Regions from separate parts of the Streptomyces synnematoformans genome, predicted to be linked through region 2. Evidence: predicted binding sites of a transcription regulator. Region 2 holds the regulator's gene; the other holds the start of a gene.

Region 1 (3,013 bases), on a different contig from region 2:
CGCGTCGCCCAGTTCGTGCTGCGCCGCGATCTTGCGGAGCAGCCGGGCGAGGGCGCGCTCCAGGTTCCGCACGCCCGCCTCGCGGGTGTACTCGCCGGCCAGCTTCCGCAGCGCGTCGTCCTCGACGGCGACCTCGCCGGGCTCCAGGCCCGCGCGCTCCAGCTGCCGCGGCAGCAGGTGGTCGCGGGCGATGGTGACCTTCTCGTCCTCGGTGTAGCCGTCGAGGCGGACCAGTTCCATCCGGTCCAGCAGCGCCTCGGGGATGGCTTCGAGGACGTTGGCGGTGGCGAGGAAGACGACGTCGGACAGGTCCAGCTCGACTTCCAGGTAGTGGTCGCGGAACGTGTGGTTCTGCGCCGGGTCCAGGACCTCCAGCAGGGCCGCGGCCGGGTCGCCGCGGAAGTCGGAGCCGACCTTGTCGATCTCGTCGAGGAGCACGACCGGGTTCATGGACCCGGCCTCCTTGATGGCGCGCACGACGCGGCCGGGCAGCGCGCCGACGTACGTGCGCCGGTGGCCGCGGATCTCCGCCTCGTCGCGGACGCCACCGAGCGCGACCCGGACGAACTTGCGCCCCATGGCCCGTGCCACGGACTCGCCCAGCGAGGTCTTGCCGACGCCGGGCGGGCCGACGAGCGCGAGCACGGCGCCGCCGCGCCGGCCGCCGACGAGGCCCAGGCCCCGGTCGGCGCGGCGCTTGCGCACGGCCAGGTATTCGGTGATGCGCTCCTTGACGTCCTCCAGGCCCGCGTGGTCGGCGTCCAGGATCTCCTTGGCGCCGGTGATGTCGTACGCGTCCTCCGTGCGCTCGCTCCACGGCATCTCCAGGACCGTGTCGAGCCACGTCCTGATCCAGCCGGTCTCGGGCGAGGCGTCGGAGCTGCGCTCCAGCTTGTCGACCTCCTTCAGGGCCGCCTCGCGGACCTTCTCGGGGAGGTCGGCGGCCTCGACCCGGGCGCGGTAGTCGTCGGACTCCTCGCCGTCGGGCTCGCCGTTCAGCTCGCGCAGCTCCTTGCGTACGGCCTCCAGCTGGCGCCGCAGCAGGAACTCGCGCTGCTGCTTGTCGACGCCTTCCTGGACGTCCTTGGCGATGGACTCGGCGACGTCCTGCTCGGCCAGGTGGTCCTTGAGCCACTGCGTGGCCAGCCTGAGCCGGGCCACCGGGTCGGTGGTCTCCAGCAGTTCCAGGCGCTGCTCGGCGGTGAGGAACGGCGAGTAGCCGGAGTTGTCGGCGAGCTGGCCGACGTCGTCGATCTGCTGCACCCGGTCGACGACCTGCCAGGCGCCGCGCTTGCGCAGCCAGTCGGTCGCGACCGCCTTGTACTCCTTCATCAGCTCCGCGACGGCGCCGGGAACGGGATCGGGTACGGACTCCTCGATCTCCGTGCCCTCCACCCACAGCGCGGCCCCGGGGCCGGTGGTGCCGGCGCCGATGCGGATCCGGGTGACGCCGCGGATGAGCGCGCCCGGGTCGCCGTCGGCCAGCCGGCCGACCTGCTCGACACGGCCGAGGACACCCGTGCCCGCGTAGGTGCCGTCGACCCGTGGGACGAGCAGCACCCGTGGTTTGTGTCCGCTGCCGCGGGCCGCGGCCTGCGCGGCCTCGACCGCGGCCCGCACCTCGCGGTCCGAGAGGTCGAGCGGCACGACCATGCCGGGGAGCACGACGTCTTGGTCGGCGGAGTCGAGCGGCAGGACGGGCAGGGCCAGCGGCGTGTTCGAGCGGGACTCAGTAGCCATTGATCTCCCCTTCGGCATGCAAGTTGAGTTACATGGGCTCAACCCGGAGCGGGGCCGTGGTGTTCCCGGCCGTCTGTTCGCTGCCAGCGATCGGGCAGGATGGGGCCATGAGCAGCGAGAACGACGGGGGCCCCGCCGTGACGGTCGACCGCAGGTCCGGCCCGTACGGGGAGGTCGTGCTGCGGCGGCGCGGCGCGCACCACGAGATCATCGCGAACGGCGTCTTCCTCATGGACACCTCCGACGGCCGCTCGGAGCGACTGCTGATCCGGGCGGCGGCGGAGGCGCTCGACCCGGCGACGGCGGCACCGGCGGTGCTGATCGGCGGGCTCGGCGTCGGCTTCTCGCTCGCCGAGGCGGCGGCGGACCCGCGGTGGGCGCGTATCACGGTGGTCGAACGCGAGCCGGCGGTCATCGACTGGCACACGGGCCCCGCGCCCGGCGCCCCCCTCGCGAGCCTCAGCGGCCCCGCCCTCGCCGACCCCCGCGTGGAACTCGTCGCCGCCGACCTCCTCGACCACCTCGCCATCGCCCCCCGCTCCTTCCGCGCCCTCTACGATGCGATCTGCCTCGACATCGACAACGGCCCCGACTGGACCGTCACCGACGGCAACGCCGGCCTCTACGCCCCCGCCGGCCTCGCCGCCTGCCGGGACCGCCTCGCCCCCGGCGGCGTCCTCGCCGTCTGGTCGGCGCGCCCCTCGCCGGAGTTCGAGGACGCCCTCCGCGCCGCCGGCTTCACCGGCGTACGTACCGAGGAGATCCCGGTACGCCGCGGCGCACCGGACGCCGTCCACCTCGCCGTCCGCCCACCGGACACCGGGGGCGGAACGCGGCCCGGAGCTGTCCGTTTCCCGTAGCCGAGGCGTGTCACCGCCCCATACGCTGCTAACGGAACCGGAGGGCCTACGGGGAAGAGACGCGAGGGCCACGAGAACATGGCAGACAGACAAGCCCTGAACGGCCGCGCTGACCACGCGGCCGCGGTGACGCCCGGCGCCCAGCGCAGGGTGCTGGTCGTCGAGGACGACCCGACCATCGGGCAGGCGATATCGGCGCGGCTGCGCGCCGAGGGCTTCCAGGTACGCACGGCCGGCGACGGCCCGGCGGCGGTCACGACCGCCGCGGAGTGGGCGCCCGACCTGCTCGTGCTCGACGTGATGCTGCCCGGCTTCGACGGTCTTGAGGTGTGCCGGCGGGTGCAGGCGCAGCGGCTCGTGCCGGTGCTGATGCTCACCGCGCGGGACGACGAGACGGACATGCTCGTCGGCCT
Region 2 (3,013 bases):
AGCTCACCGCCGCCGTACGGCACACCTCCGACCTCGGCCGGCTCGCCACCAACCCGCTCATGTGCGGCCTGATGTGCGCGCTCAACCGCGCCCGCCGCGGCCACCTCCCGCGCGGGCGCAAGGAGCTGTACGAGGCCGCCCTGTCGATGCTGCTCACCCGCCGCGACCGCGAGCGCGACATGGCCGTCCCCGACCTGCGCGAGGAACCCCAGCTGCAGGTGCTCCAGCGCCTCGCGTACTGGCTGATCCGCAACGGCCGCACCGAACTGGACCGCGCCCGCGCCGAAAGCATCGTCGCCGCCGCGCTCCCGGCCGTCCCCGAGGTCGCCGCGCTCGGCGACGCGGGCGCCGTGCTGGAGCACTTCCGCGACCGCAGCGGCCTCCTCCGCGAACCCGGCCCCGGCGCCGTCGACTTCGTGCACCGCACCTTCCAGGACTACCTGGGCGCCCGCGCCGCCGTGGAGGAGGGCGACGTCGGCGTGCTGGCCGCGCACGCCGCGGACGACCAGTGGGAGGACGTCATCCGCATGGCGGTCGCGCAGGCCCGCCCGCGGGAGCGCGAGGAGATCCTGCGGGAGCTGCTGGCGGCGGCGCGGGCGCGGGAGGGCGTCGAGGGGGTACGCATCCGGCTGCTGGCGACCGCCTGCCTGGACCACGCGGCGGAGCTGGCCCCGGCGGTACGGGAGGCGGTGGAGCGGGAGACGGCGGCGCTGATCCCGCCGACGACGACGCTGGAGGCACGGGCGCTGGGCGCGGCCGGGCCGCTGGTGCTGGACCTGCTGCCCGGCCCGGAGGACGTCCCGGACGAGATCGCGCAGAAGACCACGGTCGCCGCGTCGTACGTGGAATCCGACCGCGCCGTCGCCTTCCTCGCCCGCTACGCCTCCCACCCCTCCCTGGCCGTACGCCGGCAGCTCGCCTGGGCGTGGCACCGCTTCGACACGGCGCAGTACGCGGACGAGGTCATCGCCCGGCTCGACCCAGACCTGCTGTTCTTCACCGTCACGTCCGACGCCGAGCTACGTGCCCTGCGACGCCTGGGCTCCCGGCCGATGGTCGAGGTACGCGGCCCGCTGGAGCCCTCATGCCTGCGCGAAGAACTCTCCGTGAGCCCTCTCACCGAACTGATCATCCGTGGTCAGCCGGGGCTCACGGATCTGGACTTCCTACGCGAGCAGCACGAGCTGCGCTATCTGCGGCTCACCGAGTGCGACGGCCTCAGCAACGCCTCGGCGCTGGCCGGACTGCCGCTGCGCACTCTGATCCTCGACAGGGTGCCGGGGCTGGCCGACGGCGTTCCCGAACTGCTCGCCTCCCTCCCGCGGCTGCGGCACCTGTCCCTCTCGCCGTTTCGCCGGCGCCCGCTGGACCTCGCCGCGCTGCCGGAGCTTCCGGAGCTGACAACGCTCAACCTGCTGACCGGCCACACCTCCGACCTGCGGCCCCTGGCCAGACACGCCAACCTCATGTACCTCTATCTCGGCTGGCGGCACGAGCGCTCCGCGGACGACTGGCCGGCCCTGGCCGCGCTCCGCCAGCTCAAGGGGCTGCGGTGCCGGCCGGACCTGCTGGGGGTCGCACCCGCCGACGCCGCCCTGCCGGGCGTCACGTTCCTCGGCGTGGTCGACGACCGGCCGCCCGGCTCCACGCTCGACCTGAGCCGGTTCCCCCGCCTCTTCCCGCAGCTCGACCACCTCGTACTCGACCTGCCTCTCGACGGCTTCAGGGATCTCTCGCCGCTCGCCGGACTCGGCTCCCTGCACGAGGTCTCCCTGCAGCCGCACATGAGAAACCTCCACGTGGGGCTCCCGCCCCACGTGGAGGTCACGTACCTCACCGACTGAGCCGAAAGCTCAGCTCCGCTTGTTCTTCGGCTTCCACACCACCAGCGCACTCGTCTGCTGCACCTGCTGGTACGGCACGAGATCCCGCCGGTACGACGCGTGCACCTGCGCCTCCCGCTGCGCCATCGCCGACGCCGCGCCGTCCAGCGCGTCCGTCAGCTCCGCCACCTTCGCCTGCAGCGCCGCGACCTGCGTCTCCAGCTCGATGATCCGCTTGATCCCGGCCAGGTTGACGCCCTCGTCCTGGCTGAGCGCCTGCACCTGCCGCAGCAGCGCGATGTCCCGGGCCGAGTACCGCCGGCCGCGCCCGGCCGTGCGGTCCGGGGAGACCAGGCCGAGGCGGTCGTACTGGCGGAGGGTCTGCGGGTGCAGGCCCGAGAGTTCGGCGGCCACGGAGATGACGTAGACCGGCGTCTCCTCGGTCAGCTCGTACGGGTTGCGGCCGCCCGCGCCGCCGCGTCCGCCGTTTCTGCCGTCCATCGTCGTCAAGCTCCCTTCGCGGCCTTGAACAGCTCCGCGCGCGGGTCCTCACCCACGGTCGCCTTCCGGTACGACTCCAGCGACTCGCGCGCCGTTCCGTCCGTCTCCTTCGGCACCGCCACCTCGACGGTGACGAGCAGATCCCCGCGCGTGCCGTCCTTGCGGACGGCGCCCTTGCCGCGGGCGCGCATCGTACGTCCGTTGGGGGTGCCCGGCGGCAGCTTCAGGGTGACCGGCGGGCCGCCGAGCGTGGGCACCTTGATCTCCGCGCCGAGGGCCGCCTCCGGGAAGGTGACGGGGACCGTCACCAGCAGGTTGTCGCCCTTGCGGCCGAAGACCGGGTGGCCGTCGACGTGGACGACGACGTACAGGTCGCCGCCGGGTCCGCCGCGCTCGCCCGGGCCGCCCTTGCCGCGCAGCCGTATCCGCTGCCCGTCCTGCACCCCCGCGGGGATGCGGACCTGCATCGTACGGGACGACTTGGCGCGGCCGCTGCCCTTGCAGACGTCGCAGGGGTCCTGGGCGATGAGCCCGCGGCCCTTGCAGTCCACGCACGGGTCGGTCAGCGAGAAGCCGCCACCGCCGCCGCGGGAAACCTGACCGGTGCCCACGCAGGTCGGGCAGACCCGCGGGGAGCCGTTCTTGTCGCCCGTGCCGGCGCACGTCTTGCAGGGCGCCGACGACGACAT

The links. Region 2 encodes HspR, which represses chaperone genes until heat shock. Its sites were predicted from a motif close to TTGAGNNNNNNNNNCTCAA; they were not measured.
Region 1: the regulator HspR is predicted to act here: its motif matches at 1,764-1,782, upstream of lon (endopeptidase La).

Annotation. Positions count from the first base shown of each region.
Region 1 is NZ_BAAAPF010000252.1:2,110-5,122, reverse strand. Features, by position in the region: gene lon (endopeptidase La) at 1-1,740, opposite strand, end outside; gene ABD317_RS27590 (spermidine synthase family protein) at 1,848-2,600, shown strand; gene ABD317_RS27585 (response regulator transcription factor) at 2,679-3,013, shown strand, end outside.
Region 2 is NZ_BAAAPF010000028.1:11,062-14,074, forward strand. Features, by position in the region: gene ABD317_RS07900 (NACHT domain-containing protein) at 1-1,844, shown strand, start outside; gene ABD317_RS07905 (heat shock protein transcriptional repressor HspR) at 1,854-2,324, opposite strand; gene dnaJ (molecular chaperone DnaJ) at 2,330-3,013, opposite strand, start outside.